3 regions of the Streptomyces sp. NPDC007991 genome follow, and region 2 is predicted to be linked to each of the others. Evidence: riboswitches for the same ligand, from Rfam matches in the RefSeq annotation. Region 2 holds a riboswitch; each other region holds the start of a gene.
What was found. Region 2 has a riboswitch for thiamine pyrophosphate ahead of ACFZDA_RS33655 (thiamine ABC transporter substrate-binding protein). Riboswitches for the same ligand answer to the same signal wherever they lie in the genome.

Region 1: it holds a riboswitch for thiamine pyrophosphate, as region 2 does, so the genes downstream of both, thiC (phosphomethylpyrimidine synthase ThiC) here and ACFZDA_RS33655 (thiamine ABC transporter substrate-binding protein) in region 2, are expected to answer to the same signal.
Region 3: it holds a riboswitch for thiamine pyrophosphate, as region 2 does, so the genes downstream of both, thiO (glycine oxidase ThiO) here and ACFZDA_RS33655 (thiamine ABC transporter substrate-binding protein) in region 2, are expected to answer to the same signal.

What each region holds. Positions count from the first base shown of each region.
Region 1 is NZ_JBIBJD010000011.1:147,526-157,452, forward strand. Features, by position in the region: gene ACFZDA_RS29900 (IclR family transcriptional regulator C-terminal domain-containing protein) at 1-52, shown strand, start outside; gene ACFZDA_RS29905 (SsgA family sporulation/cell division regulator) at 152-586, shown strand; gene ACFZDA_RS29910 (YibE/F family protein) at 696-2,462, opposite strand; TPP riboswitch at 2,535-2,724, shown strand; gene thiC (phosphomethylpyrimidine synthase ThiC) at 2,717-4,519, shown strand; gene ACFZDA_RS29920 (hypothetical protein) at 4,678-5,655, shown strand; gene ACFZDA_RS29925 (restriction endonuclease) at 6,094-7,584, shown strand; gene ACFZDA_RS29930 (phosphotransferase) at 7,783-8,697, shown strand; gene ACFZDA_RS29935 (sporulation protein) at 8,701-9,927, opposite strand, start outside.
Region 2 is NZ_JBIBJD010000013.1:229,591-239,517, forward strand. Features, by position in the region: gene ACFZDA_RS33645 (SRPBCC family protein) at 1-134, shown strand, start outside; gene rlmN (23S rRNA (adenine(2503)-C(2))-methyltransferase RlmN) at 435-1,541, shown strand; TPP riboswitch at 1,582-1,687, shown strand; gene ACFZDA_RS33655 (thiamine ABC transporter substrate-binding protein) at 1,812-2,849, shown strand; gene ACFZDA_RS33660 (ABC transporter permease subunit) at 2,825-4,513, shown strand; gene ACFZDA_RS33665 (ATP-binding cassette domain-containing protein) at 4,513-5,532, shown strand; partial or broken gene ACFZDA_RS33670 (maleylpyruvate isomerase N-terminal domain-containing protein) at 5,588-6,088, shown strand; gene ACFZDA_RS33675 (LAETG motif-containing sortase-dependent surface protein) at 6,161-6,877, opposite strand; gene ACFZDA_RS33680 (LOG family protein) at 7,025-8,146, opposite strand; gene ACFZDA_RS33685 (VOC family protein) at 8,171-8,578, opposite strand; gene ACFZDA_RS33690 (hypothetical protein) at 8,677-9,927, opposite strand, start outside.
Region 3 is NZ_JBIBJD010000008.1:50,464-60,390, forward strand. Features, by position in the region: gene thiO (glycine oxidase ThiO) at 1-1,012, opposite strand, end outside; TPP riboswitch at 1,010-1,121, opposite strand; gene ACFZDA_RS23415 (hypothetical protein) at 1,177-1,530, shown strand; gene ACFZDA_RS23420 (FAD-dependent oxidoreductase) at 1,559-2,800, shown strand; gene ACFZDA_RS23425 (Rv2175c family DNA-binding protein) at 2,878-3,243, shown strand; gene thiE (thiamine phosphate synthase) at 3,564-4,244, shown strand; gene metF (methylenetetrahydrofolate reductase [NAD(P)H]) at 4,340-5,263, shown strand; gene ACFZDA_RS23440 (hypothetical protein) at 5,320-6,270, shown strand; gene ACFZDA_RS23445 (FAD-dependent oxidoreductase) at 6,298-7,812, opposite strand; gene ACFZDA_RS23450 (TetR/AcrR family transcriptional regulator) at 8,345-8,974, opposite strand; gene ACFZDA_RS23455 (YhgE/Pip family protein) at 9,046-9,927, opposite strand, start outside.

The DNA.
Region 1 (9,927 bases), on a different contig from region 2:
GCGCGAGATCGGGAGTCTGCTCGGTTCGCTCGCGCTCTCTATCAGTATGTGAAAACTCACTCCTTGTGATCTGCTGTGTACGTTCAGCAAGATTCCACCAAGTGTCAGAGGTTCGTTCCCGGCCAGTCCACGGCGAATGACGGGGTTAGCGATGCGCGAGTCCGTACAGGCAGAGGTCATGATGAGCTTTCTCGTGTCCGAGGAGCTCTCCTTCCGCATTCCGGTGGAACTGCGCTATGAGACCAGTGATCCCTATGCCGTCAGGCTGACCTTCCACTTGCCCGGTGATGCCCCGGTGACCTGGGCTTTCGGCCGGGAGTTGCTGATCGACGGGGTGGGCCGGCCGTGCGGGGAGGGCGATGTGCGGGTCACGCCCGTCGAACCGGACTCGCTGGGCGAGGTGTTGATCCGGCTTCAGGTGGGCAGTGACCAGGCGCTGTTCCGGTCCTCGACGGCACCGCTGGTCGCCTTCCTCGACCGCACCGACAAGCTGGTCCCGCTGGGCCAGGAGGGCTCCCTCGCCGACTTCGACGCCCACCTCGACGAGGCGCTGGACCGCATCCTGGCGGAACAGGGCGCCGGCTGAGACATCCGTCGGGCGGCACGGTGGAGTAACGCTTCACCGGATGCCGCCGAACTGTGCAGGAACGCTTCTCCGTACGGCGGGGCAGCCAAGCCCCCGAGTCCGAGAGCCGTCAGCGCTTGCGGCGCCGGCCCTTCCCCCCGCGTGCTGCCGGGACCGCGGGGGCCTCCACAGCGGGCTGCGCTCCCGGGCGGTCGGCCGAGACCACCAGCGCGGCCAGGGCCGTGGTGACCGGCACCGAGGCCACCAGGCCGATCGAACCGACCAGCGTGCGCACGATCTCCTCCGCGACCAACTCGCTGTTGGCGACCGTCCCCACACCGCTCTGCGCGATGGAGAACAGCAGGAGCAGCGGCAGCGCGGCGCCCGCGTACGCGAGGACGAGGGTGTTGACGACCGAGGCGATGTGGTCGCGGCCGATCCGGATCCCCGCGCGGTAGAGGCCACGCCAGCCCATGGCCGGGTTGGCCTCGTGCAGCTCCCAGACCGCCGACGTCTGCGTGACCGTCACGTCGTCGAGCACACCGAGCGATCCGATGATGACGCCCGCGAGCAGCAGACCGCTCATGTCGATCGTCGGGTAGAGGCCATGGATCAGACCGGTGTTGTCGTCGGTGTTGCCGGACAGCGCGGCCCAGTCGATGAACAGCGAGCCCAGGACGCCGATCAGCAGCAGCGAGACGAGGGTGCCGAGCACCGCCACGGAGGTCCGGGCGGACAGGCCGTGACACAGATACAGGGCGATGAGCATGATGGCGCTCGCGCCCACCACCGCCACGAGGAGCGGGTTCGAGCCCTGCAGGATCGCGGGCAGGATGAAGAAGTTCAGCACCAGGAAGCTGATGGCCAGCGCGACCAGCGCCATGACACCCCGCAGTCGCCCGACGACCACGACGGCGAGGGCGAAGATACCGGCGAGCAGCGCCATGGGCAGCCGGCGGTTGATGTCGGTGACCGAGTACTGGAGGTCCTTCGGTGCGGAGGGCTCGTAGGCGACCACGACCTCCTGGCCCTCGTGCAACTGGCGGGACTGGTCCGGCTGGACGATCTCCGTGAAGGTACGGCCCTTGTCCTTGCCGCTGTCGACCCGGATCGTCGCCCGCTTGCAGGTGCCCCTCTCCTGTTGCACAGCGGAGGAACCCTCGGCGGTGGAGGTGTCGCCGGTCGGCGGGACGCCCGAGGCGCCGGCCTCCTTGCAGCTCACCGCCACGACCTTGGTGACCGAGGCATCCTGTGTCTGCCGGTCGAACCCGACGCCGGTGCGCTCGTGCGGCGGGGCGCCGCCCGGCCACAGCACGGCGAGACCGACCAGCACCGCGGCGGCGAACGGGATCAGGACCGCCGCGATGACCTTGCGCAGGTGCAGGGAGACGGGCGTGGCAGGACCGTGGTGGTGACCGTGCGAGTGCCCCTGCCCGCCACCCGGCTCGGAGCCGGGTCGGCTTCCGTTGCCGGGACCGTGCCCGTCGCCGCCACTGCCGTGCCCGTCGCCACTGCCGTGCCCGTCGCCTCCGCCGGGACCGTGGCCTCCGCCCTGCCCGTCGCCTCCGCTGTACCCGTCCCCTCCGCCCGGCCTGTCGCCTCTGCCGTGCCCGTGCCCGTAGCCGTCGCCTTCCCCGGAGCCAGAACCGGAGCCGTGCCAGCTCTCGGAACCGGCACCATACGAACCGGCAGGACCTGCCGGACCGGCGGTAACGGCCGGACCCGCACCCTGCGCGCTCCCGGGACCGGGCCGGTGCCCCTGCGCCTGGCCCCGGGCAGGCCCGAGCCCGCCCCCGGCGGCGAAATCGTGCTCGTGTCCACGGCCGTTGCCGTTGCCGGCGCCGGACCCGCGGGGCGGTTCGGGCGGTGGGTAAGGAGGACGCTGCGTCGTGGTCACCGACCGATCATCGCAAGAACGAGGGGGGCCCTCTGTTCACCGCGCCAGAATTGCCGCTAGCGTGGAGGCACCTTTTGTACACGCGGGAGCTCGGAGCACCGGGCTGAGAGGGCGCTGACCTCCGTCCCAGCGATGTTTCACATGAAACATCACCGAAGTCGAGTGATGTTTCACACGGAACGTCGGCAGACGGAAGCCGCTGCGTCGACCGCCGAACCTGTTACCGGGTAATGCCGGCGTAGGGAGTAGGTCTCATGACCAACAAGGACGCACGCACGCCTGCCTCCGTTCAGGACGCACAGTCCGAGGAGGCCGGGAAGTCCATCGGCTGGCACAAGGCGTACGTCGAGGGCAGCCGCCCCGACCTGCGGGTGCCGGTCCGCCAGGTGCATCTCACCAACGGGCAGTCGGTCACCCTGTACGACACGTCCGGCCCGTACACCGATCCGCACGTCGACACCGACGTCCGCAGGGGCCTGTTGCCGCTGCGCGAGAACTGGATCATCGCCCGTGGCGACACCGAGGAGTACGCGGGCCGGCCCGTCCGCCCCGAGGACGACGGCGTCAAGCACACCTCGCCGCGCGGCGGCCTGCGTAACCTGGACGCCGTCTTCCCCGGCCGGCCGCGCCAGCCGCGCCGCAGCAAGGACGGCAAGGCGGTCACCCAGCTCGCGTACGCCCGACGCGGCGAGATCACGCCCGAGATGGAGTATGTGGCCATCCGGGAGAACGTGACGCCCGAGGTGGTGCGTGACGAGATCGCGGCGGGCCGGGCGGTGCTGCCGGCCAACGTCAACCACCCGGAGATCGAGCCGATGATCATCGGCAAGCGGTTCCTGGTGAAGGTCAACGCCAACATCGGCAACTCGGCGGTGACGTCCTCGATCGAGGAGGAGGTCGAGAAGATGACCTGGGCGACCCGCTGGGGCGCCGACACGGTCATGGACCTGTCCACCGGCCGCAACATCCACACCACGCGCGAGTGGGTGCTGCGCAACTCCCCCGTCCCGATCGGCACCGTGCCCCTCTACCAGGCCCTGGAGAAGGTCGACGGCCGGGCCGAGGAGCTGACCTGGGAAATCTACAAGGACACGGTCATCGAACAGGCCGAGCAGGGCGTGGACTACATGACGGTCCACGCGGGCGTGCGCCTGCCGTACGTGCCGCTGACGGCCAACCGCAAGACCGGCATCGTCTCGCGCGGCGGCTCGATCATGGCGGCCTGGTGCCTCGCGCACCACAAGGAGTCGTTCCTGTACGAGCACTTCGAGGAGCTCTGCGAGATCCTCGCCGCGTACGACGTGACGTACTCCCTCGGTGACGGCCTGCGGCCGGGCTCGATCGCGGACGCCAACGACGAGGCGCAGTTCGCGGAGTTGCGCACGCTCGGGGAACTCAACCGGATCGCGAAGCGTTTCAACGTACAGACCATGATCGAGGGCCCGGGCCATGTCCCGATGCACAAGATCAAGGAGAACATCGACCTTCAGCAGGAGATCTGCGATGAAGCTCCGTTCTATACGCTCGGCCCGCTGACCACGGACGTCGCGCCGGCGTACGACCACATCACCTCCGGCATCGGCGCCGCGATGATCGCCTGGTGGGGCACGGCCATGCTGTGTTACGTCACACCCAAGGAGCACCTGGGCCTGCCGAACCGTGACGACGTCAAGACCGGCGTCATCACCTACAAGATCGCCGCCCACGCAGCGGATCTCGCCAAGGGCCACCCGGGTGCCCAGGAGTGGGACGACGCGCTGTCCGACGCCCGTTTCGAGTTCCGGTGGGAGGACCAGTTCAACCTCGCCCTCGACCCGGACACGGCACGGGAGTTCCACGACGAGACCCTGCCGGCGGAGCCCGCCAAGACGGCTCACTTCTGCTCGATGTGCGGTCCCAAGTTCTGCAGCATGAAGATTAGCCAAAGCATCACAGAGCGGTTCGGTGGCGCGGTGGCTGAGGGAGCCTCGTCCGAGGAGATCGCTGAGGGGATGCTCCAGAAGTCGAAGGAGTTCGCGGCGAGCGGGAACCGGGTGTACTTGCCGATGGTCGACTGAGGACCACTGACCGTTCTGCTGGTTCGCTCCTCCTGCTGTCCACAGACGAGGTCGGAGGGGCGAGCCGGGCCCTCTAACGGGTATCCCTATGTAGGGACTGGCGCCTATCGCAGGGGGAGAGACAAAGTGACGGCTGATGAGGCATGTGAGGTGCACCGGTGACCGGCGCAGGTCAGCAACCGGAGGACTTCCACTTCCCGGCCCTCGTCAACGGCCTCGACTTCCTAGTGAGTGCCGTCGGCTCACTGTCTGGTGACAACGGGCAGCCGGGGCCGCGCGATGTGAAGTACGCGGTCCTACACCTCCAGGCCGCGGTCGAGACGCTGCTGAAGGCCCGGCTGGAGATGCACGATCCCGCGCTGGTGTGGACAAGGGTGGACTCGTTCGACCAGCGCAAGCACGAGGCCGGCGACTTCAGCAGTTGTGGTGTGAAGACAGCCATTGAACGCCTGCGCAGCGCCGTACAGATCGAGAGCGAGATCGACCCGGAGGACGACAGCCTCAGGGCACTCGGCAGCCTGCGCAACCGCATCATGCACTTCGGGTGGAGGGACACCGTAGTCGCCGTACAGGCTCGGACCGTGCCCGTGCTTGATCTGCTGGTCGGCTTCATCAATACCGACGTCCTACCTCACGTCGACCAGCACGACGAGGCGTGGTCGGCCGAACGACAAATGGAACAGGTCAGGGCCGGCTTCAAGCACCTCACGGACTTCATCGCGCTTCGCATGCAGGCGCTGCACGGCCAACTGAGCCGCTACGAACGCTCGACTGCCGCATGCCGGTCTTGCGGTCAGTTCGCTGTCGTGCTCGACGGCGGAGCACACGATCTCGCCTGTCTCCTGTGCGGCAAGCAATACGGCACCGGTGCAGATGCGGCCTGGGAGTACATCGGATCCAGCAGGTACGTCAGCGTCACCCAAGGGGAAGGTGACCTCAACGGCTGTGGCAGTTGCGGCTCCTACTCCGTGATCAGCACTCCGCTGGCCAACTCCCCTGCAGAGGACTCCTGGATCTGTTTCGACTGCGGATCGACCCACGAAGGCGTCTGTACCTTCTGCGACCAGGCCGCTGATCTCGTCCCAGAGATGGACATGTGCAGGGACTGTTACGAGATTCGCCTCGACAACTTCTGAGGGATCAGTCCAGGTGAACATCGATGAGCTGCCCGGACACGCACACGACTGCGCAAAGCTACCGGTATCGACGACGGCTTCCGCCTTCCCGCCCCCATCTTGCTGACTGCGAGCCATCCCCCGACGCATGCGCGGACATGACGCCCGACTCGCCGCTCTGCACACCTCCCTGCCAGCACGGACGTTGAAGGCCCCGACGCAGCGATCCTCTTCCATCAGTCCTGGGTTACGCGACGGGGCACGCCGAGGCGAGATGGGAGGAGCGGGACATCGTCCAGGCCCAGCACCGCCAGCGCTGAGAACGCGGACCAGTGTGATCAGTGGCGGTGGACGGCCCTCTTCTCTGCTGGCCAGGGGACGGGGACGGTACACGATGGGCAGCGCAGCGATCTCCTTGATTCGCTGACACCACCATCGATCTCTTGAGATAGTCATCGGGTGACGAACCCTCACCGTTCCTCCGCCGCTTCCCATATCCCTTGGAAGGCCATCTCAGGGGAAGTACTGGAAGAACTCGTCTTCCAGCTAGTGGACGCGATGGGCGCGAAGGAAGTCTCCTGGCGCTCCGGCGGCATGGGTGTGACCAATTCGGACGGCGGAAGAGATATAGAAGCGACCTTTTACACGCTATCACCAGACGACGAGCCTCGACGAGAGAGGTGGTGGATGGAGTGTAAAGGAAGAAGCGCAACTGTACCGAAGTCCGCTGTCATCAATGCCACGCATAATGCTTCCGCTTATGCATCGGATGTGGACCGCCTTGTAATCGTCTCGAATTCAAGCTTCAGCAACCCGACCGTCGATTGGGTTGACGCCTGGAACTCCTCTCCGGCGAATCTTCCTAAGGTATCCCTTTGGGGCAGGGAAAAGCTCGAAATTCAGATCCGCAAGTACCCTGTTGCGGCGGCGAGGGTAGTGCCAGATTCAATTGAGTCGAGTAAGAGGGTCGAACTCCTTTTTGCCTATTTCACGGAATCTGGGATAGCGCCGAGGGTAAGCGACTTGCGTTATTTTTGGGAGCATTTCAGTGGCGCCCCAGAGGAGATTGAAACTCCTTGGCTTGCCATGTTTGCCTATAGTGAAATCCTGCATGGAGATCTGGCAGACCGCCCGTGGGGTGTACTGGTTTCCAATAGGTCTGCAGCTGAAGTGGCACTGCATGCGTTGGTAACTCTGCCTATGATCTGCGCTACCACCCACGGGCTTGATGCTGCTAAGGCCACGGCGGCATCTAGCTACTTGCTCCAATGCGTCGTTTGCAATCTGCCGCCTGCGGTTTCGTCTCTAATCATCAATGATCCATTCCGTTTCGTAAAAGGGAAGTCGGTCGACTCTCCTGAAGAGTGGCACGAAATCGCCACGGCGCCCATCCTTTCTCTTCTGCTTCGTGAGCTGGGTGACGCATGCGCGTCCGATTGCAGCAGGATTTTCTGCGACTTGCGAGCCCTCCCCGAAGAGCCCGCAGGCCCACAGTTCTGGACCCGTTTCGGCGCTGAAGGTCAGGACAATCGGGACTCGGTGCTCATCGTTGAAGATTATTCGGTCGCGTGCGCTGTAGGGCTTCCTCTCGGCAAAGAGCGGAATTGTCCCCTTTTTGTAGCGCCGGAAGAAGTGACTCCTGAGCTTATTGAGGATCTCGCTCACGTGATCATGGCAAGAGTGGAGCGGCCATCCGGACGTTTGAAGGAACTGGTTGGCGATGAGCCTGCAGAATTGCTGAACAGCGCGAGAGAAAAAATCGCGTCGTCACGAGAGCCGGAGTTTCGATTTCAGGGGCGTGAAAGTTTGCCTGCGCATCTAGAAAGCTTGATGAAACTCGGAATCTCTCGAAAGTTGATCAAGTTGGAGACGAGAGAAATTAGACGCGCTTTTCGAAAATTCGCGACAGCTGCCGATCGGCGTGCTGAGTACGGCGAAATTTTGGACTAGCTTGGCATGCGGTGATGCTGTGGCTGGGCGCGACCCTAATCATACCCTTTGGGTGCATTGTTTGTTTCCGTGCTATATGTCTCCTCGCCAGGAGTGTCGATCCTGGGTACGGTCGTCTTCGTGTCTGGCGTGCGCCGGGTTGGTCACCCAATGACGTGCGCCAGTTGATCGCGCGCGACTAGGGGAGCTGGTACGGGCATGGCGCTTGACGCTGCTCGATCGCATGAGGGGTTCACATCAACGCAGGCCGCGCGCGTGATGAGCGCGGCATGTCGGGCGGCCGGCTTGGACGACAGAGGTGCAGAGCTAATCCGTCTCGGAGAGAACGCGCTCTTCCGCCTGGACGCAGAGCCAGTAATCGTGCGAGTGGCGCGGGGAGAGCCGTGGCTGCCCAAGGCTCGTGTCGAGGTGGCCGTGTCACAGTGGTTGGCCGAGGAAGGCTTCCCTGCCGCGCGTCTAGTCGATGGGCTGGAGCAGCCGTTCCTGATCGACGGTCACCCGGTGACCTTCTGGCGGCTCATCGTCGAGGGCAGCCGGAAGGCCACGTATGGGGAACTCGGCGGCATCCTGCGGGACCTGCACTCCATGACGTTGCCCGTTGGCCTGGAGCTGCCCTCGTTCAACCCGTTCGACAAGCAGGAACTGCGGATCAGCCAGGCAGCGATCCCGGAAGATGACAGGGTCTTTCTCCGCAAGCGGTGGAGTGAGCTGCGCGACCAGTTCGAGGGCTTGCGGTTCGAGACCCCCAAGGGGCCGGTCCACGGTGACGCTCACGTCCAGAACCTCATGGTGAACGACCGGGGAGAAGTCATCCTGATCGACTTCGAGGCATTTTGCTTCGATCACCCTGAGTGGGACCTGATGGTCACGTCGGTGGAGCACCACAGCCTGGGGTGGCAGACCGACGAGCAGTACGCCGACTTCGTGCGGGCGTACGGGCGCGACCTGCACGACTGGCACGGCTACGACACGCTCCGGCGGCTCCAAGAGTTCGGCATGACCACGTGGCTGATGCAGAACGTGCAGGAGGACGAAGGGACGGCGGCCGAGTACCGCCGGCGCATCGCTGCCTTGCGGAACGATGATGCACCGCGAGACTGGAGTCCTTGTTAGCTGTTACTCATCCTCGTCCAGACGGGCGAGCGCTTCGTTCACCTGCTCATTGAAGGCCACGACGGCGGGGTTAGCCGCGTATGCACTGACCTCCGCCCGAAAGTCGGTTACGTAGCGCTGGAAGCGGGAGGACTGGAGGGAGTCGCCGCCGTCCACGGCAAGGCTGGCTGTGGTGACGGCGGCTTCCAGCTCTCCGTTCAAGAGCTGGCTCTGTGCTAGCACCATGCGGCAGAAACCGAGAGTGCGGGCGTACTGCGGATCGGTGCTGTCCACAGCGCGCTGTGCGTGCTCGACCGCCTCACGGCGCATCCTCAGATCGCGGAAGCAGTGGCAGAACTCGCCCAAGAGTTCCGCGTCGTCGAAGTAGCTCAACCATGGCGGGTCATCGGCACTGTCAGCGCGCTCGAAGTGGCGCTCAGATTGGTTCATGGCGAGAGACGCCCCGGTTCGATCACCCGCGTTGGAGAGCGCCCGGGCCTCCATGGCCCAGTAGTTCGCCATGGCACGCGGGGTTGCCCGGCCCTTGGCACCCTCGACTGCGGCGCGGGCTAGCTGGATGGCCTGGGTGTGGTTGCCGAGATAGTTCGCCTGGTGGCTGAGGTTGCCGAGGATGCGGGCGCCGAACATGCGGTCGTCGATGACCTGGGACAGTCGCAGTGTCGACGTGAGATAGCGGTGGGCGAGCCGGTGGTTTCCGGAGTCGTATGCGGTCCACGCGAGCAACTGGGAGACCTCGGCGGCGGCGCCGAACAAGGCCGTGCCTACCTTCTCGCTGTAGCTGGCACTGAGCAGAGGCAGGACCTCATGGCGGAAGTAGTGGCGCAGTGCCTTGTGGCCGTGGCCTCCGCCGTACTTGAAGTCGAGTTGCATGAAAGTGGCGGCGGCGTCCCTGATTGCCCGGACGTCGCGCATGCCGACCCGCTGCTGAGCGGGTCTGTCGGACTGGATGCCGTCCGGGCGCGCGATCATCCAGGACAGTACGGCGGAGCTGAGATCTGAGTCCGAGACGATCAGTTGCTCGGATGTGACGGTGTCGGCCCGTTCCTGGGCGAGTCCATCCAGCATCGACAGCACATCGGGGACCGTACCGGGATAGCCGAGCGGTTCCGGAGTGGCCGGCCGTGTGTGATCGAAGAAGCCGAGATCGCCGGGAGTGATGCGGCGGCCGAGTTTGGCGCTCAGCACGTCGGCCATGAGCGCTGCTGTCTGAGGCTGGATGCCCGCGCCGTC
Region 2 (9,927 bases):
CGATCGAGGTCGACTTCGAGGGCCACGGTGTCGGCAAGGTCCTCGTCCCGCTCGTCGTACGCCCCCAGGTACGCAAGGAACTGCCCCGCAACGAGCAGCTCCTGAAGGACCGGCTGGAGCACACGGGAGAGTAGGGCGTCCGGGTCAGAGGTGGCGGCGACCGAGCCCGACTGCTCGCTGAGGCAGAAGCACAAGTCGCCGCCCAGGCCGATCACACGCCGCAGCACTACCGCATCCCGGTAGCGGTCCGGCAGCCGACCGCCGTACCGCACCCGGATGGATCCGCCGGAGGTGGATCTGCCAAGGTCCACCGGGCCCAGCACCCAGGCCGGCCGTTCGCGACCTCTGCCCAACCCCCACCATGTGCCTTCCCGAGCCAGGGCCGGAAGGCTACCGCCCGACGACCGGAGTCGATCTGCGACACTGGGTGGGTTATGCCGAAGCCCGGAGAACTCACTTTCGTCGCCCCGCGCGGAGCCAAGAAGCCGCCGCGGCATCTCGCCGACCTGACTCCTGCCGAGCGCAAGGAGGCCGTTGCCGCCGTCGGGGAGAAGCCGTTTCGTGCCAAGCAGCTCTCGCAGCACTACTTCGCGCGGTACGCGCACGATCCGGAGCAGTGGACCGATATTCCGGCCGGCTCCCGCGGCCGGCTCCGGGAGGCGCTGCTTCCCGAGTTGATGTCCGTCGTGCGGCATCTGTCGACCGACCAGGGCACCACGCGCAAGACGCTGTGGCGGCTGTTCGACGGGACGCTCGTCGAGTCCGTGCTGATGCGCTACCCGGACCGGGTGACCATGTGCATCAGCTCGCAGGCCGGGTGCGGGATGAACTGCCCGTTCTGTGCGACCGGGCAGGCGGGGCTCGACCGGAACCTGTCCACCGCCGAGATCGTGCATCAGATCGTCGACGGTATGCGGGCGCTCAGGGACGGCGAGGTGCCGGGCGGGCCCGCGCGGCTCAGCAACATCGTGTTCATGGGCATGGGCGAGCCGCTCGCCAACTACAACCGCGTCCTCGGCGCCATCCGGCGGCTCACCGACCCCGAGCCCGACGGGCTGGGGCTTTCGCAGCGCGGGATCACCGTCTCGACGGTCGGTCTCGTCCCGGCCATCCACCGGCTCGCCGACGAGGGCCTCAAGTGCCGGCTCGCGATCTCACTGCACGCCCCCGACGACGAGCTGCGCGACACCCTCGTCCCCGTGAACACGCGGTGGAAGGTCAGGGAGGTGCTGGACGCCGGCTTCGAGTACAGCGCCAAGTCCGGGCGCCGGCTGTCCATCGAGTACGCGCTGATCCGGGACATCAACGACCAGGCCTGGCGCGGTGACCGGCTCGGGCGCATGCTCAAGGGCAGGCCCGTGCACGTGAACCTGATCCCGCTCAACCCGACGCCCGGGTCGAAGTGGACGGCTTCCCGGCCGGAGGACGAGAAGGCGTTCGTGGAGGCGATCGCGGCGCATGGTGTGCCGGTGACGATCCGGGACACCCGTGGTCAGGAGATCGACGGGGCGTGTGGTCAGCTCGCGGCCACCGAACGGTAGTCTGACCGGCGTAAGCACCACCGTATTTTCCGACACCTTCATATTCCGACAGGGGAGCGCCACAGCGCTGAGAGTGCGGCACCGGCCGCAGACCCTCCGAACCTGGCCCAGGTCATTCTGGGTAGGGAGATCGGTCATCACTCGAGCTGTTGCGCCCTGCCCGGGACTCCCAGAGATCCCGGGCAGGGCCGCGTCTTCTCCTGGTCCTCCAGGAGGAATCCAGTGAGCAACACCATCAAGCGACTGACGGCGGTGGTCGTCGGGCTCGGCATGGCCGGCGCGCTCGCCGCGTGCGGGTCGTCCGACGGCGGCCAGGGGGCCGGCGACTCCAAGACCGTGACCCTCGTCAGCCACGACTCGTGGGCCGCCTCGAAGGACGTCATCGCGGCCTTCGAGAAGCAGTCCGGCTACAAGGTGAAGGTCCTCAAGGACGGCGACGCCGGTCAGGCCGTGAACAAGGCCATCCTGACCAAGGACAACCCGCAGGGCGACGTCTTCTTCGGCGTCGACAACACGCTGCTGTCCCGCGCCCTCGACAACGGCCTCTTCCAGCCGTACGAGCCGAAGGGATCGGACCGGATCGCGCCGGAGTACCGGGCCGACCAGGACAAGCACCGGGTCACGCCCATCGACACCGGCGACATCTGCGTCAACTACGACAAGAAGTACTTCGCCGACCACGGGCTGCGGCCGCCGCGCAGCTTCGACGACCTGGTCAAGCCCCAGTACAAGAACCTGCTCGTGACCGAGAACGCCTCCGCCTCCTCGCCCGGCCTCGGCTTCCTGCTCGGCACCGCCGCGAAGTACGGCGACGGCGGCTGGGAGGGCTACTGGAAGAAGCTGAAGGCCAACGGCGTGAAGGTCGTCGACGGCTGGGAGCAGGCCTACAACGAGGAGTTCTCCGGCTCGGCCGGCGGCAAGAAGGCCAAGGGCGACCGGCCGCTCGTCGTGTCGTACGCCTCCTCGCCGCCCGCCGAGGTCGTCTTCGCCGACCCGAAGCCGGGCACCGCCCCGACCGGGGTCGCCGAGGGCACCTGTTTCCGGCAGGTCGAGTACGCCGGGCTGCTGAGCAACGCGAAGAACACCAAGGGCGGCAAGGCGCTCCTCGACTTCCTGATCAGCGAGCGGTTCCAGGAGGACATGCCGCTCAACATGTACGTGTACCCGGTGCGTCAGGGCGCCCAGGTGCCGCCGGAGTTCGTGAAGTACGGGCCGCAGGCCAAGGACCCGGAGACCATGGACCCGGCGAAGATCGCCGACAACCGTGATCAGTGGGTCAAGTCGTGGACCTCGCTCGTACTGAAGTAACCGGAGCGACCGACGCGGCCGTCCGCAAGGACCGGCGCGGGAGCGCGGCGCGGCTCGGGCTCATCGCCGTGCCCGTCGCGTTCTTCGCGGTTTTCTTCGCCTACCCGGTCGCCGCGATCGTCGCGCGCGGCCTGAAGGTCGACGGGGTCTGGCGGTTCGGGCGGATCGGGGAGGTGCTGGCGCAGTCCGACGTCCGGCACGTCCTGTGGTTCACCACCTGGCAGGCGGTCGTCTCCACCGCGCTCACGCTGCTGGTCGCGCTCCCCGGCGCGTATGTCTTCGCGCGCTTCGACTTCCCGGGCAAGCAGGTCCTGCGGGCGTTCGTGACCGTGCCGTTCGTGCTGCCGACGGTCGTCGTCGGTACGGCGTTCCTGGCGCTGGTGGGGCGCGGCGGGCTGCTCGACCAGCTGTGGGGCGTACGGCTGGACACCACCGTGTGGGCGATCCTGCTCGCACACGTCTTCTTCAACTACGCGGTCGTCGTACGGACCGTCGGCGGGCTCTGGGCGCAGCTCGACCCGCGGCAGGAGGAGGCCGCGCGGATGCTCGGGGCGTCGCCGCTGAGGGCCTGGCGGCAGGTGACGCTGCCGGCGCTGGCGCCCGCCGTGGCCGCCGCCGCGCTGATGGTCTTCCTGTTCACCTTCACCTCCTTCGGTGTCGTCCAGATCCTCGGCGGCCCCACCTTCTCGACGCTGGAGGTGGAGATCTACCGGCAGACGTCGGAGATCTTCGACCTGTCCACGGCAGCCGTGCTGACGTTGATCCAGTTCGTCGCGGTGGGCGCGATCCTCGTCCTGCACGCCTGGACCGTACGGCGGCGGGAGACCGCGCTGCGGCTGGTGGACCCGGCCGGTACCGCGCGCCGGCCGCGCGGCGCCGGGCAGTGGGCGCTGCTGGGCGCGGTGCTCGGCACCGTCGTCGTGCTGCTCCTGCTGCCGCTCGCCGTGCTGGTGCAGCGGTCTCTTGGCGCGCCCGGCTTCGGCTATTACCGGGCGCTGACCAGGGACGACGGCGGGGTGTTCCTGGTGGCGCCGATCGAGGCGATCGGCAACTCGCTGTCGTACGCCGTCGCCGCCACCCTCATCGCCGTGGTGATCGGCGGCCTCGCCGCCGTCGCGCTCACCCGCCGGGACGCCGGGCGGTTCGTGCGCGGCTTCGACGCGCTGCTGATGCTGCCGCTCGGGGTGTCCGCGGTGACCGTCGGCTTCGGGTTCCTGATCGCCCTCGACGAGCCGCCGCTGGATCTGAGGTCCTCGTGGATCCTGGTGCCGCTCGCGCAGGCGCTGGTCGGGGTGCCGTTCGTCGTGCGGACGATGCTGCCCGTGCTGCGGGCGGTGGACGTGCGGCTGCGGGAGGCCGCCTCGGTGCTGGGGGCCTCGCCCTGGCGGGTGTGGCGTGAGGTGGATCTGCCGATGGTGCGGCGGGCGCTGCTGATCGCGGCCGGGTTCGCCTTCGCGGTGTCGCTCGGGGAGTTCGGGGCGACGGTGTTCATCGCGCGGCCCGACAACCCGACGCTGCCGGTGGCGGTGGCGCGGCTGCTGGGGCGGCCCGGGGAGCTGAACTACGGCCAGGCGATGGCCCTTTCGACGATTCTGATGGTGGTGTGCGCGGTGGCCCTGCTGGTGCTGGAGAGGCTTCGCACGGACCGGAGCGGGGAGTTCTGATGCTGCTGGCCCTGGAGGGCGCGACGGTCCGTTTCGGTGGGCGTGCCGTGCTGGACGCCGTCGATCTGGAGGTCGCCGAGCACGAGGTCGTGTGCGTGCTCGGGCCGAGCGGCAGCGGCAAGTCGACGCTGCTGCGGGTCGTGGCGGGGCTTCAGCCGCTCGACTCCGGGCGGGTGGTGCTCGACGGGCGCGACCAGAGGGGCATGCCCGCGCACCGGCGCGGCGTCGGGCTGATGTTCCAGGACCACCAGCTGTTCCCGCAGCGGGACGTGGGCGGCAACGTCGCCTTCGGCCTGCGGATGCGCGGGACGTCGAAGCGGCACCAGGTCGACCGCGTACAGGAGTTGCTGGACCTGGTCGGCCTGCCGGGCGCCTCACGCCGGGCCGTCGCGGCGCTGTCCGGCGGGGAACAGCAGCGGGTGGCGCTGGCCCGGGCCCTCGCGCCGAGCCCCCGGCTGCTGATGCTGGACGAGCCGCTGGGGCAGCTCGACCGGTCGCTCAGGGAGCGGCTGGTCGTCGAACTGAAGGAGCTGTTCGGCCGGTTGGGCACGACCGTACTCGCCGTGACGCACGACCAGGGGGAGGCCTTCGCGCTGGCCGACCGGGTCGTGGTGATGCGGGACGGACGGATCGCCCAGTCCGGTACGCCGCTTCAGGTGTGGCAGCGGCCGGCCGACGCGTTCGTGGCCCGCTTCCTCGGCTTCGAGAACGTGGTCGAGGCGACGGTCGGGGCGGAGGCCGCGGACACGCCGTGGGGCAAGGTGCCGGTGCCGGAGGGTGCCCCGCAGGGCACGCGGACCCTGCTCGTGCGGCCCGCCGGTGTGCGCCTGGTGCCGGCCGGCTCGGGCCTGCGCTGCACGGTGACCGCGCGCACCTTCAAGGGCACCCACGTCGCCGTCCACCTCCAGCCGGAGGACGCCCCGCGCCTGGAGGCGGCCTGCGCGCTGCGGGCGGCGCCGGAGCCCGGGGACGAGGTCGGGGTGGACTTCGACGCGGCCGAAATCGTGGTGCTCGACTGATCGGCTGCCGCCTGGGGTGCGAGGCATGACGTCACTCGCGCACGAGCGCTACTGCGCAGCGCTGCGGGAGGCCGGGCCGGACACGAAGGTGTGGAGCTGGGCGGGGATCCTCAACTCGGGGTTCCGGGCCCGCCGGATGACCCACGAGATCACCGTGCACCGCGCCGACGCCGCGCTCGCCGCCGGACTGCCCTACGAGGTCGCGCCCGACGTGGCCGCCGACGCGATCGACGAGTGGCTCCAGATCGTGGAGTTCGTACAGCGGACGGCACCGCACGACGCGGCGCGGGAACTGCGCGGCCCGGGCCGCAGCATCCACCTGCACGCCACCGACACCGACACCGGCGCCGGCCTGAACGCCGAGTGGTTCATCGAACTCGCCGAAGCCGGCGTCACCTGGCGCCGGGGCCATGAGAAGGCCACCGTCGCCCTGCGCGGGCCGCTCACCGCCGTTCTGCTCGCGTTCTACCGTCGACTGCCGCTGGACACCCCGGAGTCGGAGGTGCTGGGGGAGCGGGAACTGCTGGATTTCTGGCTGGAGCGGGCGACCTTCGGTCAGGCCGGGAACAGGCGATGGCCCGCCCCCGGAGAGGGGGACGGGCCACTACCGGGCGCTGAAGTGCGGGCGTCAGCTGTCGCTGCTGTTCGCCCCACGGCGGCGCATGCCGAAGAACACCGCGCCGCCACCGACGACGACCAGGGCCGCCGCGATGCCGGCGATGATGCCGGTGTTGGAGTCGGCACCGGTCTCGGCGAGGTTGGACTCACCGGCCGCGGGCGCGGGCGCGTTGCCCGCCGGAGCGGTGCTCTCGCTCTGAGACGGCGACGGAGCCGGGGTGTCGGTCTCCTCGGCCGGCTTCGACGGGGAGGCCGACGGGGTTGGCGTGGCCGGCGGGGTCGCCGGCGGCTTCTCCTCTTCCTTCTTGCAGGCCGTGGCCGGGGTGACGAGGCTCGGCTTGATGTCCTCGTCGACGTATTGAGCGGCCTTGACGTGGATGCGGTACTCCGCGTTCGGCTTCCAGTCCTCGGCGAAGGTGATGGTGGTGCCTTCGCGCGAGCCCTTGACCACCTGCTCGCCGACCTTCTTCACGTCGGCGCCGTTGTTCTCCAGGTACACGGTGATCGTCGCCGGGACACCGGTGGGGTCCACATCGGTGACGGTGATGACGCCCTTGTCGCCATCGCACTTCGCCTCCGCCGAGAACTCCTTGATGTTGCAGGCGAGCGCGTTGCCGGCGGCACCGAGTGCGAGCGCGGCCGACGCGGAGACGACACCGAGGATCCGCACGGAGCGTGCGACGGTACGGCGCGATGCCGTACGGCGTGATACGGACAGAACTGCCACGTTTGTCCTTTACAGGATGCGCAAATGCGGGGGGTGGAGGCAGTGTTGACTGAACATCAGCACTACCAGGAGGCTCTCAGGTCTATAAGCGCCGCATAAGTAGTGTCAACGCATATGCAGGGTGCAAGCACTTGCTTTGCCAGCTTATTAACCGCCGAGGCGTTTCAACGCCTCCGGTACCTCCTCGATCCGCTCCACGAGCGCGATCCGCACCTCCATCGAACGGCCCCTGGCCAGCGACCGGAGCAGCGGCCACGCCGGCAGCTTCTCCGTCCAGTGCGCCCGGTCCACGAGCACCATCGGCGTCGGCTCGCCCCGCGACTCGTAGTAGTTGGGCGTCGCGTTGTCGAAGATCTCCTGTACGGTCCCGGCGGCGCCCGGCAGGAACACCACGCCCGCGTTGGACCGGGCCAGCAGGCCGTCCTCGCGGGTGGCGTTGGCGAAGTACTTGGCGATGTGCGACGCGAAGGCGTTCGGCGGCTCGTGGCCGTAGAACCAGGTCGGGATCCCCACGGAACGCCCGCCCTGCGGCCAGCGCGCGCGTATCTCGAAGGCGGCCGTCGCCCACTGGGTGATCGACGGTGTGAAGTGCGGTGCCTTGGCGAGCAGTTCGAGCGACTCGGTGAGCATCTCGTCGTCGAACGGTGCGGCGTACGCGCCGAGGTTCGCGGCCTCCATCGCGCCCGGGCCGCCGCCCGTGGCCACCGTGAGACCGGCACGGGCCAGCTCCCGGCCGAGCCGCGCCGCCCCCGCGTACTCCTGGGTGCCACGGGCCATCGCATGACCGCCCATCACCCCCACGACCCGGGCGCCGGAGAGGAGTTCGTCGAGCGCGTCCGAGACGGAGTCGTCGTGGACCGCGCGCAGCATCGAGGCGTAGATGTCCCGGTCCGCCTTCGTGCGCTGGAACCAGGCGTAGGCCCGGGCGTCGGGGGTGGCCTCGTAGCCGTCCGCCAGCGACTCGAACAGCTCGTCCGGCGCGTAGACATGGCCGCGGTACGGGTCGAAGGGCAGGCCCGGGACCGGCGGGAAGACCAGGGCGCCGTCCGTGCGGATCTTCGCGGCGGCCTCCTCGCGCATCGCGCAGCCGAGGAAGACGGCACCGGCCGTGTCCGTGCCGAGCAGTTCGCGCGTACGGTCCGTCAGGTCGACGGCCTGGACGCGGTGGCCGGCGAGTGTGCCGCGCGCCGCGACGGTCGCGTCGAACTCCTCCAGCGTCTCGATCTCACGGTCGTCATGGTGGGCCGCATGGGCGGGCATCGTCTGCACGCGCCCATGCTGGCACAGCGCGTCTCAGCCCTGGACGGCCGCCGGGTCCATCCACACGACCTCGAAGGTGTGGCCGTCCGGGTCGTCGAAGGCGCGGCCGTACATGAACCCGTGGTCCTGGGTCTCGCCGGAGACGGAACCGCCCGCCGCGACCGCCTTCTCGACCAGCTCGTCGACCTTCTCGCGGCTCTCGGAGCTGAGCGCGATCAGCACCTCGCTGGTCTTCTTCACGTCCGCGATCTCCTTCTGGGTGAACTGGGCGTACTTCTCCTTGGTGTGCACCATCACCACGATGGTCTCGCTGATCACGACCGAGGCGGTGGTGTCGTCGCTGAACTGCTCGTTGATCGAGTAGCCGAGCTCGGTGAAGAACTTCTTCGAGGCGTCGAGGTCGCTGACGCACAGGTTCACGAAGATCATCTGCTGGTACATGCGAGGTCTCTCCCAACGGTTCCGGGTCGTTACGCGGGGATAGACCGGGGGCCGGAGCGGAACTCATCGCCGTCCGGAGATTTCTTCCGTACGAGTTTTCAGCGGGCCAGCGGCAGCGCCGCCAGTTCGGCGACCGTCAGGGTCAGCGGGCCGAACAGGGCGAGCAGCGCGCCCGCGCGAAGGGCGGCGGCGGTGCGCAGCATCGTCGCGGGGGCGCCGAGCCGCAGCAGCGCGGCGGTGGTCTCGGCGCGGGCCTGCCGGGCCTCGACGGCGGCGGTGAGGAGCGTCCCCACGGTGCAGCCGCTCACCAGCAGCGCGCCGAGCGTGGTGAGCGGACCGAGCGACAGTGGGTCCTGCGCGTGCAGCAGCGCCATGGCGTACGCCGTCGCCAGCACCGCGCAGACCACGCCCAGGGGGCGGCCGATCCGGGTGGCCTCCGCCATGAGGATCCGGCCGGCCAGGAGGCGGAGGGCGCCGGGGCGGGCCGACTGGAGCAGCCATCCGCACAGATGGGCCAGGCCCGGACCCGCCAGCGCCAGGCCGACGGCGGCCAGCACCCAGCCCGCCAGGACGCCGGGGGAGGCGCCCGGGAAGGAGAGGCCGGGGGGTGTGGGGGAGGTGCGGCTCGTGTACGCCTCCACGGCGAGACCCGCGGCCAGGACGGTGATGCCCCAGGGGAGACCCGAGGGGGCGGTGGTGGGGGCGTTGCCGGGCAGGGCGGCTTCCGGCAGGGCGGTGTCCGGCAGGGCCGCCTCGGAAGCGGTGGGATCGCCGTCGCCGCCCGGTGCCGCCGGACGCCGGGCCGACTGGCGGGCGGTGTCCCCGGCCTCGTGCGGGGAGCTGTCCGCGGCCGCTGTTCCGGTATGCGCGGCGGTGTCCCTGGCCTCCTGCGCGGCATCCTCGGCCGCAGGCGTGCGGCTGCCGGCCGCGTGTGCGGCGCTGCCGGCCGGGATCACGGCGCTCACCGTGCCCTGTGCCGCCGTCCGGGAGGCGGACGGCTCGGCCGGGTCCTCGACCGCGCTCACCGTGCTCGCGGCGCCCCGCGCGGTCGGGCCCGTGGCCGATGCCGGGACGGACCCGCCCGTCCGCGCCGCGGGCGGCCCGCCGTGCTGCGGGTTCTGCCCGGCCCCGGCCGCCGCGGCGGGTTCGGTGGCGCGGCCGTCCGCGGGCCGGATGATCTGCCTGCCGAAGCGGCCGTACGCCCCGAAGGTCTCGCGTGCGGCGGTAGGCCGGTACGCGCCGAAACGGCCGGGCACCCCGGCCGGCCGGGCCGGGGCCGGGCGCGCCTCTCTCGGCCGCAGCGCCAGCGCCACCACCACCGAGGCCGCTGCGGGCAGGAGCGCGAGCAG
Region 3 (9,927 bases), on a different contig from region 2:
GCAGGAGCCCCTCCAGCCCGGTCGGGCCGAGCAGGGGCGCGTTGTCGGGGGAGCCGGGGCGCAGTCCGGCCCGGGTCTCGGTCAGGGGCAGCTCGGTGATGCCCGGGACCAGCTCGTGCGCGTCACGCAGCAGCTCGTACACGCCGCCCGCGGTCACGGTGGTGTCCCAGCCCAGCTCCTCGCTGGTCGCCCCGACGACCAGCTCGCCGCTCTCGCGCGGCACCAGGTAGACATGGCTGCCGCGTACGACCGCGCGCACGGTCCGGCTCAGGAACGGCCCGTGCCGCTGCGGCATGGTCAGCCGTACGACCTGCCCCTTCACCGGCCGCACGGGCGGCAGCACCTCCTCCGGGACGCCCGCGAGCCGCCCGCTGAGGCTGCCCCCGGCCAGTACGACCTGCCCGGCGTCCAGCGGGGTGCCGTCGTCCGTGACGACGCCCGTGGCCCGGTCCCCTACGACGGTGAGCCGCTTGGCCCACGCCCGGTGGAAGACCACACCGGCCCGCTCGCACGCGGCGACCAGCGCCCCGGCCAGCCGCCGCGGGTCGATCTGGTGGTCCCCGTCGACCCGCAGCCCGCCGCGCACGCCCGGCGCGAGCATCGGCTCCAGGCGGCGGCACTCCCGGCCCGACAGCCACTGCGACTCCAGGCCCGACTGCTGCTGCAAGGCGTGCAGTTCGCGCAGATGGGCCCGGTCGTCGGCGTCCAGCGCCACGGCGAGCGTGCCGCACCGGCGGTAGCCGAGGTCGTGGCCGGTCTCCTCGGTGAGCTCGGCCGCGAAGTCCGGATAGCGCCGGGCGGAGGCCAGATTCAGCCCGAGCAGGGTCTGCTCGCCGTAGTGCAGTTCCGTGACGGCGGCCAGCATCCCGGCCGCCACCTGTGCGGCTCCGCCGCCCGGCTCCGGGTCCACCACGGCGGTGGCGAGCCCGCGCTGCGCGGCCCGCCACGCGGTGACCAGGCCGATGATCCCGCCCCCGACGACGAGGACGTCTGAGGTTCGCGTACGCGACATGGGCGTCCAGCCCCTCCCTTCGCCGGCATGACCCGGATCAGGTTCGTACGGTCGGAGGCCGCCAGCCTCCCTCTCAGCCCGGTGCGTCCGGGCTCCCGCGAGTGCCTTACGTTGGCCACCCACCCTAGCCCGATGCCGTACGCCGCAGTAAGGGAGCCACCGCCATGGCCCGATCCCTCGACGGAGTGGTCCTCGCCCCGGTCGCCGACCAGGCACCCGGCCAGGTGGGGACCCGCACCCGGTTCACGTACCACGAGAAGGACGGTGAGATCTGGGCCGAGTACGCGGGCGGCGACGTCGTACGCGGACATCTCGTGGGTACCCGGGAAGGCGACAGGCTGGATTTCCGGTACGTCCAACTCAAGGGGGACGGCACCACCTCCTGCGGGCACTGCGTGTCGACGGTCGTGGAACTGTCCGACGGGCGGGTGCGGCTGGAGGAGAGCTGGCAGTGGGAGTCCCAGGCGGGCAGCGGGACGAGCGTTGTGGAGCAGGTCACTGCGGTGAGCACTGACTGACAAAATGTCAGTTGTCTATGGTGATCAGGTGAGCGAGCAGACGCAGGAACCAGGTTCGTCCGCGCCCCGGCGCGTGGTCGTGGCGGGTGCGGGCATGGCCGGTGTCCAGACCGCGGTCGCGCTGCGCGAGCAGGGCTTCACCGGCACCGTGAGCCTGATCGGCGCCGAGCCCCACCAGCCCTACGACCGGCCCCCCTTGTCCAAGGCCGTGCTGCTCGGCAAGGCCGAGGGCTCCGCCTTCGACGTCGACTTCGAGGCCCTCGGCATCGAACTGCGGCTCGGCTGCGAGGTGCGCGGCCTGCGCCCGGGCGACCACGAGCTGGACACCGAGGACGGGCCCGTGCCGTACGACGTCCTGGTCGTCGCCACCGGCGCCGAACCGATCCGGCTGCCCGGGGCGGAGGGCGTTGCGGGCGTGCATCTGCTGCGCACCCTGGACGACGCCGAGCGGCTGCGGCCGGTGCTGGCCGGACGGCAGGACATCGTGGTCGTCGGTGCCGGCTGGATCGGCGCGGAGTTCGCCACGGCCGCGCGCGAGGCGGGCTGCGCGGTGACCGTCGTGGAGGCCGCCGACCGGCCCCTCGCCGGGGCGCTGCCCGCCGAGGTCGCCGCGCCGATGACCCGCTGGTACGCCGACGCGGGCGCCGTGCTGCGGACGCACGCGCGCGTGGAGCGCGTGGAACCCGGCACGGTGATTCTCGACGACGGCTCGCGGCTGCCCGCGGACGCGGTGGTCGTCGGCATCGGCGCCCGTCCCGCCACGGCCTGGCTGACCGGCTCCGGGATCGAGCTGGGCGGCGACGGCGAGATCGTGGCCGACCAGCACCTGCGTGCGTCGGTGCCCGACGTGTACGCGGTCGGCGACTGCGCCTCCTTCCCCTCGGGCCGGTACGGCGAGCGCCTGCTGGTGCACCACTGGGACAACGCCCTCCAGGGGCCGCGCACGGTCGCCGTGAACATCGTCGGCCGGGCCTCGGGGGAGACCCCGGCGGTGTACGACCCCGTGCCGTACTTCTGGTCGGAGCAGTTCGGGCGGTTCGTGCAGTACGCCGGGCATCACGCGGCCGCCGACACGACGCTGTGGCGGGGCGACCCGGCCGGACCGGCCTGGACGGTCTGCTGGCTGCGCGGCGACCGGCTGGTCGCGCTGCTGGCGGTGGGCCGGCCCCGGGACCTGGCGCAGGGCCGCCGCCTGATCGAGTCGGGCACGCCCATGAACCCGGCCTTGCTGGCGGACCCGGCGAGGCCGTTGAAGGCGGCGGCGGCATAGCGGTCGAGGCGCGCGGGTCCGCCCAGGTGGGCGGTCCCGACTTCCGACTGTCAGTGGGGGATGGCAGGCTGGTTTCCGTGACCGAGATTGACGCAAAGATCGATGCTCTCGTCCCTGCCTGGCTCACCCTCCCCGACATCGCCGAACAGCTCGGCGTCGAGGTGACGCGCGTGCGGCAGCTGGTCAAGGAGGGCCAGCTCATCGCCGTACGCCGCGGTGAGAACCGCGCGCTGCACGTCCCCGCGGCCTTCATCGACGGGGACAAGGTCGTCAAGGGCCTGTCCGGGACCCTGACGCTCCTGCGGGACGACGGCTTCACGGTCGAAGAGATGCTGGAGTGGCTCTTCACCCCCGACCCGAGCCTGCCCGGCACACCGGCCCAGGCCCTGAGCGAGAACCGCGGCACGGAGGTGAAGCGCCGCGCCCAGGCGCTCGCGGTCTGACCCGACCACGACCGAACAACGGTCCGGTGCCGTGCGAGCGGCCCGGACTCGAACAACCGCCCGGTGTGTGGGCCGGGGCCCGTGGGGCGACCCGTGGGGCCCGGCCACAGGGTGGCTTGCGCCCGGCAGGGGCGGTGGGGGCCGGGTGTCTGGTGCCCTGCCGCATGCGGTGCGCAGAGGCGCCGTACCCGCCTGCCCGCCCGCCGCTGACGGGGGCGCCCCGGCGCCTCGTCATGCCACCGTCACGGGTGCGCCTCGCGCGGGTACGCCACCATGGGCACACCCGCACCCGTACGCCACCACCCAGGGGGACGACCCGCATGGCCGCCACCACCGGCACCACCGCCACCACCCGCGCCCGGCTCGCCGACGCCCGGGTCTACCTCTGCACCGACGCGCGCAAGCGGCAGGGCGATCTCGTGGAGTTCCTGGACGCCGTCCTGGCGGGCGGCGTCGACATCGTGCAGTTGCGGGACAAGGGCATGGAGGCGGCCGAGGAGCTGGAGCACCTGGCCGTCTTCGCCGAGGCCTGCGCCCGGCACGGCAAGCTGCTCGCGGTCAACGACCGCGCGGACGTCGCCCACGCCGCCGGCTCCGACGTGCTGCACCTCGGCCAGGGCGACCTCCCCGTCCCCGCGGCCCGGGCGATCCTCGGCGACGACGTCCTGATAGGCCGCTCCACGCACGCCGAGTCCGAGGCCGCCGCGGCCGCCGTCCAGGACGGCGTCGACTACTTCTGCACCGGCCCCTGCTGGCCAACCCCCACCAAGCCCGGCCGGCACGCCCCCGGCCTCGACCTCGTCCGGTACACCGCCGCCCTCGGCACGGACCGGCCCTGGTTCGCCATCGGCGGCATCGACCTCGGCAACCTCGACCAGGTCCTGGAAGCCGGAGCCCGGCGTGCCGTCGTCGTACGGGCGATCACCGAGGCCGACGATCCGGGCGCGGCGGCGGCCGAATTCGCCAAGAGGCTGCGGGAGCAGCGGGAGACCGCTGTGTAGGCCCCTTTGTCCAAGGGGTGGACAACAAGCGCACAAATCAGGCAAAAGTCCGGGGTCTGGTTGGGGGACCGACCGCCCCTGGCTAACCTGCCGGTATGGCCCTCGGCACCGCATCCATCAGGTCGGACCACGCGCGCACCGTCCGAGACATGCTCGCGACCGGCAAAACGACGTACTCGTTCGAGTTCTACGCCCCCAAGACCCCGAAGGGCGAGCGGAACCTGTGGAACGCGCTGCGCCGGGTCGAGGCGGTGGCGCCCGACTTCGTCTCCGTGACCTACGGCGCGGGCGGCTCCACCCGCGCGGGCACGGTCAAGGCGACCGAGGCGATCGCCTCCGACACCACTCTCACGCCCATCGCGCACCTCACGGCGGTCGACCACTCCGTGGCCGACCTGCGCAACATCATCGGCCAGTACGCCGACGCCGGGATCCGCAACATGCTCGCCCTGCGCGGCGACCCGCCCGGCGACCCGATGGGCGAGTGGGTGCCGCACCCCCGGGGGCTCGCCTACGCCGCCGAACTCGTCGAGCTGATCAAGGCGTCGGGTGACTTCTGCGTGGGCGTCGCCGCCTTCCCGGCGATGCACCCCCGCTCCGCCGACTGGGACACCGACGTCCGCCACTTCGTCGACAAGTGCCGTGCCGGCGCGGACTACGCCATCACGCAGATGTTCTTCCACCCGGAGGACTACCTCCGGCTGCGCGACCGCGTCTCGGCCGCTGGCTGCGACACCCCGATCATTCCCGAGGTCATGCCGATCGCCAGCGTGCGTTCGCTGGAACGGATCGGGTCCCTCACCAACGCCGCGTTCCCGGCCGCCCTGAAAGAGCGGATCCTCACAGCAAAAGACGATCCGGCCGCTGTACGCTCCATTGGTATCGAATTCGCCACGGAGTTCTGTGCGCGGCTGCTCGCCGAGGGTGTGCCCGGCTTGCACTTCATCACGCTCAACAACTCCACGGCGACGCTGGAAATCTACGAGAACCTGGGCCTGCACCACCGACCGCAGGCCTAGACCGTTCGCACCGGTATACGACACACTGCGTAGCGGCGACTGGGAGAGGGGCGTACATGGGCTGGGCGGTCCTCTACATCGCGTTCGGCATCGTCGCGCTGTGGCTGCTGGGCGAGGTGCTGCTGCAGTACAAGGCGCGGCTGCGCTGGCGGCTGCTGGCCTTCGCCGGTTTCCTCGGTGTCGTGGTCGGTGTGCTGATCCCGTCGGTCATCGTGATCGGGCTGGGTGCGGCCGCCTTCGCGGTCGGGCAGACGTACGTCACCCTGTCGTTCCGCAGCGGCTTCTCGGCCGGCTGGGCGATGAACGCGCCGATGCTGGGCGGCGGCAGGAGCCGCCGCGGCGAGCGCGGCCGTCAGGACCCGAGCCTGGAGGTCTCCGGCATGGAGGCGGCCGACGGCGGCTACGGCGACGAGGGCGCCGACTACCGCCGCGACACCGCCGCCCCCGCCTACGGCCAGGACGACGACTACGACCGCGACGACGTCTTCACCCCGTCCCGCCCGGTGCACCCGACGGCCGCCGAGACCACCGCCGTCTACGAGCCGCAGCCCGTGCCCGACGACACCGGCTCCTACGGCGTGTACGGCGACACCGGGTACCAGCAGGGCCCGCCCCACGACCAGTACGCCGCCACGGCCCAGGGCACCGACCAGCCCTACGCCTACGACTACTCGGGCTACGGCCAGCAGCAGGGCTACGACGCCACGGACCAGCAGCAGTACGCCGCCTACTCCGACCCGTACATCGGCACGCCGACCTACGGCGGGGCCTCGTACGACACGTCCTACGGCGATCAGCAGTACTACGCCCAGCAGGGCTACGGCCAGGACCAGTACGCCGGCACCTACGGCGGCGAGACCCCGCCCGGCGGCGTGTGGGTCCCGCAGCAGCGCACCACCGACGAGTACGGCCAGGAGCTGCCGCCGGAGCAGCAGCCGTACCCGTACCAGGGCAATGGGCAGCAGCAGACGCCCGGGAACGGCTTCGACGAGCAGTACCGTTTCTGAAGCCTGAACGCCGCCGGGGCGGCGCGCTCACTGAGAGCCCCGGAACTCCGGTCCCTCCACGATCAGTCCCGCCACCAGCGCGCCCGACATACCGGCATGCGGCAATCCGCCACCGGGATGCGCCCAGCCGCCGACGGTGAACAGGCCGGGCACACGCGTGCCGTTGGACGGATGCAGCAGCCGCCCGCCGTCCGCCGCCAGGGCGGGCACCGGCACCGCTCCGCCCTCCGCCCCGGTCGCCCCGGCGATGTCGGCCGGGGTGCGCACCTCGTGCCAGAGGAGGCGGTCGCGCAGGTCCGGTACGGCGCTTTCGGCGACCGTGATCATGTTCTCGGTGAGGGCGTCGCAGGGCTCGCCGGGCCGCGCGGGCACCACCGTCGTGAGGGTGACCGCCTCGTGGTCCGGGTCCGGGACCAGTCGCGGGTCGTCGGGCCGCAGGACCGTGACTGTGGGACGGGGGCTGTGCGTCGCGGTACGGGGGCTGTGCGCCGTCGTGCCGAACAGGGCGTCCAACTCGGCCTCGCGGTCCGCCGCGTGGACCACCGTGCGGTGTGCCGTGCCCTCGGGGCGGGCGCCGCGCAGGGCGAGCAGCACCGTGACCCGGCTCGCCACCGGGGGCTGCGGCGGCACGTCGCCCTCCCCCCGCACCACGGCCTGGGCCGACAGCCGGTCCAGCGTGCCGGGCGCGACACCGGCGACCACGAAGTCCGCCTCCGTGACCGTGCCGTCGGCGAGTTCCACCCCCGATGCCCGGCCGTCCTTCTCCAGCACCCCGGTCACGTCGGCGCCGAAACGGAACTCGACCTTTCGGGCCACGCACCGCTCGTACACCGCGCGGGCCAGCTCGCGCAGACCGCCGCGCACGTACCAGGTGCCGAAGGCGTGCTCCAGGTACGGCAGTACGGCCGCGCTCGCCGGGGTGGTCCGGGGGTCCAGGCCGTACGCCAGGGCGTGGCTCTCCAGGAGCGCGGTGAGCCGGGCGTCCCGCAGCTCCCAGGCACCGACCTCGGCCAGCGTGCCGGCCCTGCGGGTGCGCAGCAGCCGCTTGTGGGGCACCGCCGGGTAGGGCTCGCGCTCGGCCAGCACCTGCCAGTTCGGCCACAGCGGCTCCTCCAGGAGCGGCCGGCGCGTGCGGTCCCAGGCCTCGCGGGCCCGCACCAGGAAGTCGCCCCACCGCTTCCCGGCCCCGGCACCGAGCGCCTCGTCCAGGGCCCTCACGACGCCCGCGCGCGAGGCGTTCGGCAGACAGACCCGGGTGCCGTCCGCGAACACGTGCCGGGACGACGGGTCGACCTGGACCAGGTCGACGCAGGCCTCCAGCGGTTCCTTGCCGGTCTTGACGAACAGATCGCGGTAGACGGCGGGCAGCGGGAGCAGGCCGGGGCCGGTGTCGAAGGAGAACCCGTCGCGCTCGAAGCGGCGCAGCGCTCCGCCGTAGGTGTCCGTCCGCTCGTACACCACCACCCGGTGGCCCGCGACGGCCAGCCGGGCGGCCGCCGCCAGCGCGCCCATCCCGGCGCCGATCACCGCAATCCGTGCCATGCCAGGGACTTTATCGGCCCCCACTGACAGCCCTCGCGCGGCCGCCTTTCGGGTACGGGCGCGGAGGTGATCGTGACCAGCGGGCCACGGAGCGTTCTGGGGCCGCGTGCGCAGGGCTGAGTACCCGTACCTAGGGAGGGAGTTGAGTAGGCGCGCGGATGGGAGAGGATCTGCGAGAACGAGAGAGTGGAGGCACGGAGAGGGGGCCACGGCCCCGGTACCGGCGACACGGGGCGCCGGAACGGGACCGGGCCCACGATCCGCTCCTTCCGCCGACGCCGTCGGCGGGAGCGAGGCACGGGGGAGAACCGGGGGACGACCGAACGGGGGTCCTGCGGGGGGAACGTACGGGGGAGCAGGAAAACGGGGGAGCGAGGAAGGCGCCGGTTCGAGGTGGCCCGCGGGGGACGCGGCCACAGCGGACCGGCGCTTTCATATTCGCGTCGGGGCGCGGTCAGCGGCAGCGCTCAGGGCGGGTCCTCGGCGGAGCCGCTCGGGGCGTGCCCTCGGCGGAGCCGCTCGCGTCGGGCCTTCAGCGGCAGCCGCTCACCCGTCCCTGGAGCAGCCGGGAAAGCGCCGCGTGGACATCGTCCAGGGAGCGTTCCGGCTGGAAGGACTTCCAGTCCAGCGCGGCCACCAGGACCATGCCGACCAGTGCCGCCGCCGTCAGCGGGACGTCGATCTCGTCGCTGAACTCGCCGCCCGCCACGCCCGCGCGCAGCACGTCCTCCACGACCGCGACGGCCTGCTGCCGGACCACCATCAGCGTCGACTGCCAGGCCCGGTTCGTGCGCCACAGTTCCGCCACGTACAGCTGCGTGAAGGCCGGGTAGCGGTCGATGAAGACCAGCCCCGCGCGGACCATCGCGTCCAGGGCGTCGACCTTGGTGCCGCCCTCCCGGGCGGTCCGCTCGGCCGCTTCCCGCAGGGAGGCGGTGAGGAGGCCGACCCCGTGCCGCAGCAGTTCCTCGAAGAGGACGGACTTGCTCGCGAAGTTGTAGTAGACCGTGCCCTTCGCGACCCCGGCACGCTCGGCGATCTCGTCCACGGTCGTGGCGGAGAAGCCCTGCTCGGCGATGAGCGTGACGGCCGCCTCGTAGAGCTTCTGCCGGGTGGCCTCGCGGCGCGTGCTGCCGCCCGACGCGGCACTGCTGCTTTCCATGGCCCTGATTGTCACAGGAACCTTTCCGGGAGATGTCACCGAAGGGCGGCACCGGGATGTCACCGCAGGGCTCACAGGCTCAGTTCCGGGTGCAGCCGGTCCAGCGTCCACACCTGGCGGCGGCGGGCCGCCACGGCGGTCAGCGCGAGGGCGCCGGCGGTGAACGCCGTCAGCACCACGCACGCGTGCCACACCGGTTCCAGACCGCCGCCCGTGATCAGCCGGCGCAGTGCCTCGACGACGTAGCTCATCGGCAGGAACGGGTGGAGCGCGTTGAAGAAGCCGGGGCTGGTCTGCACCGGGTAGGTGCCGCCCGCCGAGGTCAGCTGGAGCATCAGCAGGGCGAGGACGAGGATCCGCCCCGCCGCCCCGAAGCGCGCGTTCAGCCACTGCACGATCGCCGCGAAGCACGCCGTCACCAGGAACAGGAAGCCCACCGTCCCGGCCGCCCGCGCCATCTCCAGGCCGACCGCCCAGTGCAGCACCGACATCAGGGCCACCGTCTGGAGCACCCCGATCGCCACCACCGGCAGCCAGCCGGCCAGCGCGATCCGCCATGCCGGGGCGCCCGCGGCGAGCGCGCGCCGGTTCATCGGCGCGATCAGCATGTAGGCCACCATCGCGCCCACCCACAGCGACAGCGGGATGAAGTAGGGGGCGAATCCGGTGCCGTAGTTGGGCGCCTTGTGCAGGTCCTGGGAGGCGAGCCGCACGGGGTCGGCCATGACCTCGGTGCGCTGGTCACGGTCCTGCTTGTCGTAGTCGGGGATCCGCTCCGCGCCGTCGTGCAGCCCGCCGGCGAGCTTGCCGGAGCCGTCGACGAGCTTGAACATGCCGCCGCTGAGGTCGTCCGCGCCCGTCTTCAGCCGGCCGACGCCCTTGTTCAGGTCGACGGCGCCGGTTTTGGCCGTGCCGAGCCCCTTGTGCAGCTTCTTCGCGCCCGCGGCGACCTC